One region of the Streptomyces sp. NPDC051310 genome, then DNA from elsewhere that is predicted to be linked to it. Evidence: riboswitches for the same ligand, from Rfam matches in the RefSeq annotation. Region 1 holds a riboswitch; each other region holds the start of a gene.
The links. A riboswitch is a leader RNA that binds a small molecule or an ion and turns the genes downstream of it on or off. The one in region 1 is predicted to bind cobalamin.

Region 1 (3,240 bases):
GCCGCTCCCAGTCGATGTCGCCGCCGGCCACGAAGGCGCCCAGGTTGACCGAGCCCAGGTTGCAGACGGCGGTCTCCCCGTCGTCCGTCACCTCCAGGATCTCGGTGCACAGGTTGGAGGAGTGGACCGTGCGGCCCGGCTCCGCCGTCTGGTTCGCGGTGCGGTTCGAGGCGTCCTTGAACGTCATCCAGCCGTTGCCGGTCTGCGCGAGGGTCCGCATCATCCGGCCGTACAGGTCGCGGGCCGGCATGGTCTTGCGGGCCAGGCCCTTCGCCTCGGCCGCCCGGTACGCGGCGTCGAACTCGTCGCCCCACAGGTCGACCAGCTCCGGCACGTCCGCCGGCGAGAACAGCGACCACTCGGCGTCGGTGTTGACCCGGCGCATGAACTCGTCCGGGATCCAGTGCGCCAGGTTCAGGTTGTGCGTACGCCGGGCGTCCTCGCCCGTGTTGTCGCGCAGCTCCAGGAACTCCTCGATGTCCGCGTGCCACGTCTCCAGGTACACGGCCGCCGCGCCCTTGCGCCGCCCGCCCTGGTTCACGGCCGCGACCGAGGCGTCCAGCGTCTTCAGGAACGGCACGATGCCGTTGGAATGCCCGTTCGTGCCGCGGATCAGCGAACCGCGGGCCCGGATGCGTGAGTACGACAGGCCGATGCCGCCGGCGTGCTTCGACAGCCGTGCCACCTGGTGGTAGCGGTCGTAGATGGAGTCGAGCTCGTCCTGCGGGGAGTCCAGCAGGTAGCAGGACGACATCTGGGGGTGGCGGGTCCCGGAGTTGAACAGCGTGGGGGAGGAGGGCAGGTAGTCGAGCCGGCTCATCAGCCCGTACAGCGCCGCCACCTCCTCCAGCGCGCGCACCGAGTCGTCCTCGGCCAGCCCTGCCGCCACCCGCAGCATGAAGTGCTGCGGCGTCTCGATCACCTTGCGCGTGATCGGGTGGCGCAGCAGGTAGCGCGAGTACAGCGTGCGCAGCCCGAAGTACCCGAACCGGTCGTCGGCCGCGGGGTCGACCAGCGCGTCCATCCGGTCCGCGTGGAGCGACACGAACTCCGCCGTACGGTCCGCGATCAGACCCTCCCGGTGCCCCACCGCCACCGACGCCGAGAACGACACCGCGCCCTGCCCGGCCGCCTCCTCCGCGATGGTCCGGGTCAGCAGCCGGGCCGCGAGCCGGGAGTACGCCGGGTCCTCGGCGATCAGACCGGCGGCCGCCTCGGTGGCGAGCTCGCGCAGCTCCGCCTCGTCCGAACCTGCGTGCCGGCCGCGCAGCGCCGCGGCGGCGACCCGGCCGGGGTCGGTGTCGGGCAGATCGGCGGTGAGGTCGGTCAGGATCCGCAGCAGCGCGGTCCCCGGTGCGTCGGTCTCCGCGTCCGCGACTGCTGAAGCCGGATCGGCTGGCGCGATGGTCACGTGGGGCTCTCCCTCGCTCGGCTCGGGGCCGGCGGGCGGGCGGGGAAGCGGAACCCGGCGCCCCGGGCACAGGGGCGCACGCACCGCGTCCACCGGCCCACTCCGCGAGGCCCGGACGTCTGGGCACCCGGACCGGACGGCCGGGTGCGCCGTCGGCAGGTCATCGGACTTCCGGGTGCGCAAAAGCACACCGGTGCACCGTTGCGGGACAGTTCCGGATTTGCACCGGATTCCCCTGCGGCGACAGCGAGATGAGCATACATGTGGGGGGCGCCCACGACGGCACCCCCCACATGTTGTGTCAGCCGTGCGTCACAACTCCAGTGCGTAGGTGAAGAGGGTGACACCCGGGACCGGCTGCCAGTCCCGCTCCGGAGTCCGTACGAACCCCAGCCGCTCGTAGAGCCGGTGGGCCGCCCGCATCGCCTGCCGGGAGGACAGCACGACCCGCCGGCAGCCGTCCACCGCCCGGGCCCGCTCCACGCACGCCCGGACGAGCGCCTCCCCGGCGCCCCGCCGCCGCGCCGCCGGAGCCACCGCGAGCATCCCGATCTCGGCCTCCCCGTCCGCGGCGAGACCGGCCCACGGCCCGCCGCCCGCGGCGGCGAACGTCACACCGCCGAGCACCTGCCGGTCCTGCTCCACGGCCACGAGGACCTCGGCCCCGGCGGCCCGCCGGGACACGTCCCGCAGCTCGATCAGGTACTCGTCGCTCTCCCCGAAGTCCAGCAGCCCGTCTCCGAGGTACGCCTGGGCCGTGACCTCGCCCAGCGCCCCGTGCTCCTCCGGCCGTACGGCCCTGATGGTGATGTCCATGGTCCGAGTGTGGAGCGGGACGGCGACGGGCCGCCGCATTCCGTCCCCGGAATCGCGGCGGCCCGTCGTGCGCTCACCCGCTCAGCAGCAGCGGAACCCGTCGCGGGGGTCCGCCTCCCGCGCGTCGGTGCGCCTGCGCTCGAACTCGCGCCGGGTCAGCACCTCCGCGTCCGGGTCGTGGGACCGGGCGTGGGCGACGTACTTGTCGTACACCGACTCGCCGGACAGCTCACGCACGTACCAGCGCAGCCGGCCCAGGGCGCGCCGCAGGCGGCCGGGTGCTCCCGTAGCGGTCACCGGTGTCATGCCGAGCCGGTCCCGGCCGGCACCTCGTCACCACTGCCTCCGTCCTTGCGGTCGCCGCGGACGCCGCCGTCCGGGCCGAGCCCGGCGGCGACCAGTTCGGCCTTCTCCTCCGCCGTGGGGAACAGCCCGGCGGGGGCCACGATCCGGGACTCGGTGTACGGGACCTCGGAGAGCTTCACGCCGGCGGGGTCGGTGACGGCCTTCCAGCAGACGCGCCCCGCGTCCGCGATCACCACGATGATGAGGAGGGCGAAGAGGGCGGAGAGGACGCCGTCGACGGTGGAGTTGGTGACGACGGTGTGCATGTCGTCCATCGACTTCGCGGGGGGCAGCACCTGCCCGGAGTCGATGCCGGCCTGGTACTTGTCCCGCTGGGCGAAGAAGCCCACCCGCGGGTCGGCCGAGAAGATCTTCTGCCAGCTGGCGGTCAGCGTGACCGCCACGTCCCAGGCGAGCGGGACCGCGGTGACCCAGGCCCACTTCAGCCGGCCCGACTTGACCAGCAGCGTCGTGCAGACCGCCAGGGCCACGGCGGCCAGCAGCTGGTTGGCGATGCCGAACAGCGGGAAGAGCTGGTTGATGCCGCCCAGCGGGTCGTGCACGCCGACCCAGAGGAAGTAGCCCCAGCCGCCGACGACGACCGCGCTGGCGAACCACACGCCCGGCTTCCAGCTGACCTGCCTGAAGGGCTTGTAGACGTTGCCGAG
Region 2 (3,240 bases), on a different contig from region 1:
TCGGGTTCTCGCCGAAGCCGCGCGGAGGCTGGATGAGGATCAGCAGGTTCCCGCGGCGGAGGGCGGCGAGGACGATGTCGCCCTCGGGGTTGCGGGAGCGGTCCAGGAACATCTCGCCGGGCGGCGGGCCCCAGTGCTGCTCGACCTGCTCGCGCAGCTCCTCCGGCAGGGTGGCGTACCAGCGCTTGTAGTCGGCGGCCGGGATGCGGACCGGGTTCCTGGCCAGCTGCTCCTCGGTGAGCCACTCCTGGTCGTGGCCGCCGGCCTCGATCAGGGCGTAGATCAGCTCGTCGCCGTCGCCGGACGCCAGGCCCGGCACGTCCTCGTCGCCGAAGTCGTACCCCTCCTCCCCCAGTCGGCGCAGCAGCGCCACGGCGGAGGCGGGGGTGTCGAGACCGACGGCGTTGCCGATGCGGGAGTGCTTGGTCGGGTACGCGGACAGGACCAGCGCCAGGCGCTTGTCGGCGTTCGGGATGTGGCGCAGCCGGGCGTGGCGTACGGCGATACCGGCGACGCGGGCCGCGCGCTCGGCGTCGGCGACGTACGCGGGCAGGCCGTCGGCGTCGATCTCCTTGAAGGAGAACGGGACGGTGATGAGCCGGCCGTCGAACTCGGGGACGGCGACCTGGCTGGCGGCGTCGAGCGGCGAGAGGCCCTCGTCGTTCTCCTCCCAGGCGGAGCGCGAGCCGGTCAGGCACAGGGCCTGGAGGATGGGGACGTCGAGGGCGGCGAGGGCGCCCGCGTCCCAGGACTCGTCGTCGCCTCCCGCCTGGGCCTCGGCGGGCTTGGTGCCGCCGGCGGCGAGGACGGTGGTGATGACGGCGTCGGCGGCCCCGAGGGTGTCGAGCAGCTCCGGCTCGGGCGCGCGCAGGGACGCCACGTACAGCGGCAGTGGCCGGGCGCCGGCGTCCTCGACGGCGTCGCACAGGGTGTGGACGAACGCCGTGTTGCCGCTCATGTGGTGGGCGCGGTAGTACAGCACGGCGACGGTCGGGCCGGCGATGTCCTTCGCCGCGGGCCGCTCCAGCGGGCCCCAGGTGGGTGCGGCGGCCGGGGGCTCGAAGCCGTGCCCGGTGAGCAGCACGGTGTCGGACAGGAAGCGGGCGAGCTGCTCCAGGTTGTCCGGGCCGCCGTGGGCGAGGTAGGCGTGCGACTCGGCCGCGATGCCGATGGGGACGGTGGAGGTCTCCATCAGCTGGGCGTCGGGGGCCTGTTCGCCGGTGAGGACGACCAGCGGCCTCCGGCTCGCGCGCAGCGCGTCCAGCCCCTCCTCCCAGGCGCGGATGCCGCCGAGGAGGCGGACGACGACGAGATCGGCGCCGTCCAGGAGGGCGGGCAGGTCGTCCAGCGGGAGGCGGGCCGGGTTGGCGAACCGGTACGCGACGGGCCCGCCGGCCGCGCGGGCGCTCAGCAGGTCGGTGTCGGAGTGCGACAGCAGCAGGATCGTGGTGGCGGAAGTCGTCGCCTCGGTCGTCGCGTGCGTCATGGCGTGCGCTGGCCTTCCTCGGGGTGTCCGCGCCCCGGGTGGTCGTAGGACGGCGGGAGTTCCTGACTCGCCCGGTCCGGCGTGGCCGGGCTCACAGTGGCGGGACCGCGCCGGATTCTCACCGGGCTTCCTCCCTAGGGCCCTGGGACCCTGTGCCGTCTGCATAGTAGAGGCTGCGCGTATGCTCGCCGCCATGCCGCCCAGCTCACCAAACCCCCAGGACCGGGGTGAAGCTCACATACGGGACCTCGGCCGGGACCGCGCCGGTGACGTCGTGCGCGACCGCGGCGACGCCTGTCCGGGTGCGCTGCGGCTGCACCGGGCCGACGACGGGGCGCTCGCCCGACTCCGGCTGCCCACCGGTGTACTGACGCCCCATCAGGTCGAGGTGCTGGCCGATGCGGCGGACCGCCTGGGCGACGGGCACCTCTCCCTCACCTCGCGGGGCAACGTCGAGCTGCGCGGCCTCGGCGAGGGCTGCGGGCTCGGGCTGGCGGAGGCGCTGCGCGGGGCCGGGCTGCTGCCCGCCTCCGAACGCCACGAGCGCGTACGGAACATGGTCGTCTCACCGCTCGCCGGGGCGGACGTGACGGACTGGGCGTACCGGCTGGACGAGCTGCTGTGCGGCGCGGACTGGACGACGGAGCTGTCCGGCCGCTTCCTGTTCGCCGTGGACGACGGACGGGGCGACGTGGCGGCCCTGGGCGCCGATGTGACGTTGCTCGCAGAGGCCGCCGGCACCGCCCTGGTGCACGTCGCGGGCGCGGCGTACCGGGTCGCCGCCGCCGACGCGCCGCGCGCCGCGCTGGCCGCGGCGGAGGCGTTCCTCGCGGCGGCCCGCGCGGCGGGCACGGGCGCGTGGCGGGTGCGGGAGCTGCCCGCGGGGCAGGACGTGGACGTGACGGCACACCTGCGGCGCGCGGCGGTCGCGGCGGACCCGGTGGCGGGCGCGGAGCTGCCGGCCGGGGCACCGCCCGCACCCGGGCCGACCGGCGACGGGAGCGTCTGCGTGCTGGCCCGCCTCGGCCGGGTGACCTCGGCGCAGTTCCGCGCGCTGCTCCCGGCCCGGGAGGTACGGGTCACCCCGTGGCGGGGTTTCGTGCTGCCGGGCTTCGCCGGCCCGGCGGCCGCGCGGGAGCGGCTGCGCGCCCTCGACGCGGCCGGTTTCATCACCCGTGCCGACTCCCCCTGGGCCGGCGTCAGCGCCTGCACCGGACGGCCGGGCTGCGCCAAGTCCCTGTCCGACGTACGGGCGGACGCGCGGCCCCGCGAGGGTGCGCTGCCGGTGCACTGGTCGGGCTGCGCCCGCCGGTGCGGCCATCCGCAGGGCGCGTGGACCGACAGGGTGGCGACCGGCGAAGGCACGTACCAGGTGACCGTGGTGACCGTACAAGGATCGACGAAATGAGCGAGAGCAGAGTGTTCGACTACGAGAAGGACGGGGCGGAGATCTACCGCCAGTCCTTTGCCACGATCCGCTCCGAGGCGGATCTCGCGGGCCTGCCCGCCGACGTCAGCCAGGTCGCCGTGCGGATGATCCACGCCTGCGGCATGGTCGACCTCGTCCAGGACCTCGCCTGGACGCCGGACGTGGTCGTCCGCGCCCGGGAGGCGCTGCGCGCCGGGGCGCCGATCCTGTGCGACGCGCAGATGGTCGCCAGCGGCGTCACGCGCAAGCGGTTGCCCGCCGGCAACGACGTGGTCTGCACGCTCTCCGACCCCGCCGTGCCCGCGCTCGCCGCCGAGCTGGGCAC
Region 3 (3,240 bases), on a different contig from region 1:
CGAGGGATGGGGGCGCTCCATGGCGCACGCGACGGCGACCGGCGGCGGCGGAGACCCGCGGCGGGGCGTGATCGGGCACGGTGGGGGTGTGTGGAGCATCGCGGTGCCCATTCCGGACAATCCCCTCGGGCACACCCTGGTCCACCTCCTCGACACCGGTCGCGGCCCCGTCCTGATCGACACCGGCTGGGACGATCCCGCGTCGTGGGACGCGCTCCGCGCCGGGCTGGCCGCGCTCGGGACCCGGGTCGAGGACGTGCACGGCGTCGTCATCACGCACCACCACCCCGACCACCACGGGCTCTCCGGCCGCGTCCGTGAGGCGTCCGGCGCCTGGATCGCCATGCACCCCGCCGACGCCGCCGTCGTACGCCGCACCCGCGAGGCCGAGCCCGGCGCCTGGCTCGACTTCCTCCTCGCCAGGCTCACCGCCGCGGGCGCCCCCGACGCGCACACGGCCCCGCTGCGGCAGGCGCGGGCGTCCGGGCGGGGGCGCGCCCTGCCCGTGCCGCGGCCCGCGCTGCCCGACCGGGCGATCGTCCCCGGCGGGCTCCTCGACCTCGCGGGCCGCAGGCTGCGGGCCGTCTGGACTCCCGGGCACACCCCCGGCCACGTCTGCCTGCACCTGGAGGAGGACCACCCGGCCCACCGCCCCGGGCACGGCCGCCTCTTCTCCGGCGACCACCTGCTGCCCGGGATCAGCCCGCACATCGGCCTGTACGAGGACCCCGACGACGCCACGCCCACGGACCCGCTCGGCGACTACCTCGACTCGCTGGAGCGGGCCGGCCGGCTCGGTGCCGCCGAGGTGCTCCCCGCCCACCAGCACGCCTTCACCGGCGCCGCCGCGCGCGTGGCGGAGCTGCTCGCCCACCACGAGGAGCGGCTCACCGGGCTGCTCGCCCTGCTGGCCGCGCCGCTCACCCCGTGGCAGCTCGCCGAGCGCATGACCTGGAACCGCCCCTGGGACCTCATCCCGTACGGCTCGCGCACCATCGCCGTCTCCGAGGCCGAGGCGCACCTGCGGCACCTGGTGAAGCTGGGGCGCGCCGAGCCGGTGCCGGGCAGCGCCCCCGTGACGTACGTCGCCCTGTGAGCCGTACCGACCCGCCGGTAGAGTGTGCGAGTCGTCATCATGCCCGTACGGGGGGAAGCCGGTGCAAATCCGGCGCTGACCCGCAACCGTGAGCCACCGCACCGGTGGCGAGCCGGATCGCCCCGCACGCGTACGTGTTCGGCTCGCGTCACCGGGACCGACCCCGGTGACCGGCACCGTCGAGGAATACGGAGCCGGAGCCTGGTGCCCTTCCGCGCGCGCCGGTGCCCGGCCCCGCCCAGGACCGCGCAGGAGACCGCGCAGGAGAGGCCACCCGCCATGACCACCGTTCGCCGCCGCGGCGTCGCCGCGGCGCTCGCCGCCACCGCCGTGCTGTGCACCGGCGGGGCCGCAGCCGTCACCGCCGCCCCCGCCGCGCACGCGGCGCCCTCCCCGGCGGCGTCCTCCGCGGCGCCCGTCGTCCCCTCCGGGCTGTACGGCCGGAAGGACCCGACGTACGACGGCGTGTGGCGGCAGTCCCTGGCCTTCATGGCGCAGGAGACGAGCGGTGTCGAGCCCGCCGGGAAGGCCGTGGCCTGGCTGCTGGGTCAGCAGTGCGACAACGGTGGCTTCGCCTCCTACCGGCCCGACCCGGCCAAGCCCTGCGACCCCGCCGTGCCGCTGGACACCAACGCCACCGCCGTCGCCGTCCAGGCGCTCGCGGGGCTGGACCGGCCGGAGACGGAGGACGGGGAGACCGACCCCGTGACGAAGGCCGTCGAGGCGGGCGCGGACTGGCTCACCGGCGTCCAGAACAAGGACGGCGGCTGGAGCTACAACCCGGGCGGGCCCAGCGACGCCAACTCCACCTCCGTGGTCATCAGCGCCCTCGCGGCGGCGGGCGGGAAGCCGGGCGACGTGCGGTCCGCGGACGGCCGCACCCCCTACGACGCGCTGCTCGGCTTCGCGATCCCGTGCGACGCCAGGACCGGCGCCGGTGCCTTCGCCCACCAGCCCGACCGGAACGGCACGCTGGTCGCCAACGCCGACGCCACCGCCGCCGCCGTGCTGGCGGGCCTGGGCAAGCACGTCCAGACGCGGGGCGTGAAGCCGTACCAGCCGCCGGTCTGCGAGGCCGCGGCGAAGCGGACCGCCGAGCGCGCCGCCCGCAACGGCGCCGCCTACCTGGTGACCGCCCTGGCGAAGAGCGGCCACCTCGACCTGCCCCCCATGCCCGGCACCGCGACCCCCGCCGCGCCCGCGCCCGACTTCGGCAACACGGCCGACGCCGTCGTGGCGCTCGGCGCCGCCGGTCACGGCGACAAGGCCGCCCCCGCCCTGAAGTGGCTCCAGCGGAACGCCGTGCCGTGGGCCGAGGAGAACGGCCCCGCCGCCTGGGCCCAGCTGATCTTCGCCGCGCACACCCTGGGGGCCGACGCCCGCGACTTCGGCGGCGTCGACCTCGTCCAGCGACTCAACGCCACCGGGCCGAAGCCCGAGTCGACCGTCGAGACGCGGGCGCAGGAGGAGCAGGAGAACAAGGAGTCGGGCGAGAGCAGCGGCTTCGGCGTCTGGCTGGTCGTCGGCATCTTCCTCTTCGCCGGCATGGGCATCGGCTTCCTGATCAGCGGCCGCAACAAGAACCGGCAGCCGTGATGCGGACCGCCGCCCGGCCTCCGGCCCTGCTCCTCGCCCTGGCCCTGGCTACGACTCTCGCCCTGACCTGGCTCGCCGCCGGCTCCGCCCAGGCGGCCGGCTACCGCTACTGGTCGTTCTGGCAGAGCGGCCCCGGGCCGTCGTGGGCGTACGCCACCCAGGGCCCGTCCACGGCCCGGCCCGCGGACGGTGAGGTGAACGGCTACCGCTTCGCCGTGAGCACCGGCTCGGCGGACGCCGCCCGGCCGCGCCGGGCGCCCGACTTCGCGGCGGTCTGCGACGGGACGCCCCGCACGGACGGCACCAAGCGCGTCGCGGTCGTCATCGACTTCGGCACGGCGGCGGACGCCCCGGACGGCTCCGCCACGCCGCCGGAGCCGCGGACCGCCTGCGCACGGGTACGGCAGGACGCGACGAGCGCGGACGCGCTGGCCGCGGTGGCCGGGCCGCTGCGCTACAACAGCCAGGCGCTGCTGTGCGCCATCGGGGGCTATCCGCGGACGGGCTGCGGCGAGCAGGTGTCCGACGCGGGCCCCGGCCCGGACGAC
Region 4 (3,240 bases), on a different contig from region 1:
CCCGCAGCGTGCCGTCGTAGCCGCGCCCGGCCAGCCCGGACTGCAGCCGCGCCGCCCGGTCGAAGGCGCGGACGAAGGCCGTCGCGCCCAGGCCGGCCAGCGACCGCCAGGTGGCCGCCCGGCTCGTCAGCCCCAGCCGCGCGGCCTGCGCCTCACGGATCCGCCGGACGGCGTCCAGCAGCAGGAAGCTGATCCGGTACATCACCAGCGCCACGTCGACCACCGGGGCCGGCACCCCGGCCCGTACCAGCCGGGGCAGCACGTCCGAGACAGGAGTCGTGAACGCGAACAGCAGCACCCCGAGCGACGCCGCCGACGTCCGCAGCAGCAGCTGCCCGGCGTGCACCGGCCCGTCTGGGGCCAGGGTCACGAACCCGTCCGCCCCGCCCACCTGGAACAGCAACGGAACCGCCCCCGTGCAGCAGAAGCCGAGCGGAACGCGGAACGCCCGCCACAGCTGCCGCCGTCCCACCCCGGCCGGCCCCAGCAGCACGCCCAGGGTGGCCAGCGCCACCAGCACCGCCCCCGGCCACGGCGGCAGGCAGATCGCGAGGAGGGTCAGGCCGAAGCCGAGCACGGCCTTCTCGCACGGGTGACGGCGGCGCCAGCGACTGCTGTGCGCCGCCGCGTCGATCGGCAGCACCGGCGGCTACTCGACGCGTCCGGCGCTCTCGGCGCGCGCCTGCGCCCGCGCCTCGCCCTGCCGCCGCCCGCGGCGCAGACCGAAGTAGTAGGCCAGCACCCCCGCCCCGAGGGCGGCCTGGAGGGAGAACAGGGCCGACTCGATCTCGCCCGACGGCGGTTCGTAGAGCGGGCTGAACCACGGCTCGTAGTCCGGGTGCGTCTCGGTGATGGCGGTCTCGGCCTGCGCGTCCGCGCCGGTGAACGGCTCCTCCTTGTGGTCGCCCATCCCCAGCGCGAGCGGGAGGACGGCGAGCGCCACGACGACGAGCAGCAGCAGCGTGTTGATCCTGGCGTTACGGCTCATCGGCCCACGGCCTCCGTCTTCGTCCCGGTCCCGGTTCCCGTCTCCGGCCCGGTTCCCGTCTCCGCCGCGGCTTCGGTCTCCGACCCGGTCCCCGTCTCCGGCGCGGCTTCCGTCTCCGGCCCGGTTCCCGCCTTCTTCTCCGCCTCCGTGGTCGCCTTCGTCCCGAGCAGCACTCCGAGACGGGTCAGCTCGCCCTTGCTCGACTGCGTCAGCAGCCGCATCACCAGCACGGTGAGCAGGCCCTCGCTGACCGCGAGCGGCAGCTGCGTGACGGCGAAGATGCCGCCGAACTTGGCCAGCGCCCCCGCGAACCCGCTGCTCGGGTCCGGGAACGCCAGCGCGAGCTGCACGCTGGTGACGCAGTACGTGGACAGGTCGGCGACGAACGCACCGAAGAACACGCTCACCATCAGCGGCACGCCGGAGCGCCGCAGCAGCCGGTACACGCCGAATCCGGCCCACGGCCCGACGATCGCCATCGAGAAGACGTTGGCGCCCAGGGTCGTCAGACCGCCGTGCGCCAGCAGCAGCGCCTGGAACAGCAGGGTGATGGTGCCGAGCACCGCCATGATCGGCGGCCGGAAGAGGATCGCGCCCAGGCCCGTACCGGTGGGGTGCGAGCAACTGCCCGTCACCGACGGGAGCTTCAGCGCCGAGAGGACGAAGGTGAAGGCACCGGACGCGCCGAGCAGGAGAGTCGATTCGGGGTTGGACCTGACCTCGCGGGTGAGCGCCCGGACACCGTGGACGACGAACGGCGCGGCCGCCACGCTCCAGGCGGCCGCGTGCACGGGGGGCAGATAGCCCTCGGCGATATGCATGATGTGGGAGACCCTCTCCAGCACCTCGTGGATGGACAACGCGCCTTGGCCGGTCTCCTGGCTGACGGGTCATGCCGCCGCGGCTCCGCCTTCCCGGACACCACGGTCTCCCGCGGTGTTCCAGTGGCTTCCCGGGGTGGTACCCCCGGGAGTGGAGCCGGACTTCCCGATCACAGTGGCGAGGGCCGCACCGGTACCGCACCGGTTTCCCGTACACCAAGGCCCTGCGACAGTAGTGCGTTGACCAGGTGCATCACAACCCGCGCGCTCCCGCACGCCCCCGCCGCGTCCCCCTGCCCCGGTTCCCCGCCCCGCGCTCCGCCGCCGGAGCCGTACACCGCCCGGGGCCGGCGCGCAGCACGGCGCGGGGGGGTCGTCCTTGCGGGGGCGGGGGCGTGGGGAGGGGCCGAGCCGGGCGGGGGCCGGGGGGGGCCCGCCGCGGCGGGGCTCCCCCCCCCCCCCCCCCCCCCCCCCCCCCCCCCCCCCCCCGCCCCCCCCCCCCCCGCCCGGCCCCGCCGCCCCCCGCCGGGGGCCCCCGCGCCCCCCCCCCCCCCCCCCCCCCGCCGCGGGGGCTACTCCTTGCGGTAGCCGTACGCTTCGGACGCCGCCGACACCACCGCGTCCAGGTCGCCGCCCGCCGAGGCGGTGACCACGGCCGCCACCGCCCCCTCCACGAACGGGGCGTCCACCAGCCGCGTGCCGTCGGGGAGCTCGTCGCCCTCCGCGAGGAGGGCCTTCACCGTCAGGACGGCGCTGCCCAGGTCGACCAGGACGGCCACGCCCGCGCCGCCGTCCACCGACGCCGCCGCCTCGGTGATCAGCTCGGCGCTCGTGCCGAGCCCGCCGTCGGGGGTACCGCCCGCGGGCGCCACGGGCGCGGCCGCACCGCCCCCGGCGAGGCCCCGCGCCAGCTCGGCGACGGACGCGGCGACCGCCGCGCTGTGCGAGACGAGCACGATCCCCACCGGCGCCCCGCTCACCGGGCCCCCTCCGCCGCCGCCTCGGCGAGAGCGGCGAACAACAGCGCCGACGACGTCGCCCCGGGGTCCTGGTGTCCCACGCTGCGCTCACCGAGGTAGCTCGCCCGGCCCTTGCGCGCCTGCATCGGCACGGTCGCCAGCGCCCCCTGGTCCGCCGCCTCGGCGGCATCGGCGAAGGACTCGCCCAGCGACTCGCCGAGCGCCTCCACCGCCGGTTCCAGCGCGTCCAGCATCGTCTTGTCGCCGGCCGCGGCACCGCCGAGCTGTGCCACCGCGGCCACGCCCGCGCGCAGTGCCTCGACGAGCTGGACGGGCGCGACCGAAGCGGCGTCGCCGAGCGCCTTGCCGGTGCGCCGCAGCAGCGTCCCGTACAGCGGCCCGGAGGCACCGCCCACCGTCGAGATCAACTGCCGCCCGGCGAGCGTGAGCACCCCGCCGGGCGTCTCCGGCT

Region 2: it holds a riboswitch for cobalamin, as region 1 does, so the genes downstream of both, cobN (cobaltochelatase subunit CobN) here and ACIA79_RS09325 (ribonucleoside-diphosphate reductase subunit alpha) in region 1, are expected to answer to the same signal.
Region 3: it holds a riboswitch for cobalamin, as region 1 does, so the genes downstream of both, ACIA79_RS00855 (prenyltransferase/squalene oxidase repeat-containing protein) here and ACIA79_RS09325 (ribonucleoside-diphosphate reductase subunit alpha) in region 1, are expected to answer to the same signal.
Region 4: it holds a riboswitch for cobalamin, as region 1 does, so the genes downstream of both, ACIA79_RS11380 (energy-coupling factor ABC transporter permease) here and ACIA79_RS09325 (ribonucleoside-diphosphate reductase subunit alpha) in region 1, are expected to answer to the same signal.

The regions. Positions count from the first base shown of each region.
Region 1 covers NZ_JBITEO010000005.1:56,109-59,348, reverse strand. Annotated here, with positions in the region: gene ACIA79_RS09325 (ribonucleoside-diphosphate reductase subunit alpha) at 1-1,411, opposite strand, end outside; cobalamin riboswitch at 1,548-1,704, opposite strand; gene ACIA79_RS09320 (GNAT family N-acetyltransferase) at 1,724-2,227, opposite strand; gene ACIA79_RS09315 (YbdD/YjiX family protein) at 2,309-2,524, opposite strand; gene ACIA79_RS09310 (carbon starvation CstA family protein) at 2,530-3,240, opposite strand, start outside.
Region 2 covers NZ_JBITEO010000011.1:88,077-91,316, forward strand. Annotated here, with positions in the region: gene cobN (cobaltochelatase subunit CobN) at 1-1,486, opposite strand, end outside; cobalamin riboswitch at 1,524-1,655, opposite strand; gene ACIA79_RS18065 (cobalamin biosynthesis protein CobG) at 1,680-2,894, shown strand; gene ACIA79_RS18070 (precorrin-8X methylmutase) at 2,891-3,240, shown strand, end outside.
Region 3 covers NZ_JBITEO010000001.1:187,209-190,448, forward strand. Annotated here, with positions in the region: gene ACIA79_RS00850 (MBL fold metallo-hydrolase) at 20-1,096, shown strand; cobalamin riboswitch at 1,108-1,241, shown strand; gene ACIA79_RS00855 (prenyltransferase/squalene oxidase repeat-containing protein) at 1,376-2,692, shown strand; gene ACIA79_RS00860 (SCO2322 family protein) at 2,692-3,240, shown strand, end outside.
Region 4 covers NZ_JBITEO010000006.1:127,095-130,334, forward strand. Annotated here, with positions in the region: gene cbiQ (cobalt ECF transporter T component CbiQ) at 1-643, opposite strand, end outside; gene ACIA79_RS11375 (energy-coupling factor ABC transporter substrate-binding protein) at 650-988, opposite strand; gene ACIA79_RS11380 (energy-coupling factor ABC transporter permease) at 985-1,809, opposite strand; cobalamin riboswitch at 1,839-2,073, opposite strand; gene dhaM (dihydroxyacetone kinase phosphoryl donor subunit DhaM) at 2,382-2,789, opposite strand; gene dhaL (dihydroxyacetone kinase subunit DhaL) at 2,786-3,240, opposite strand, start outside.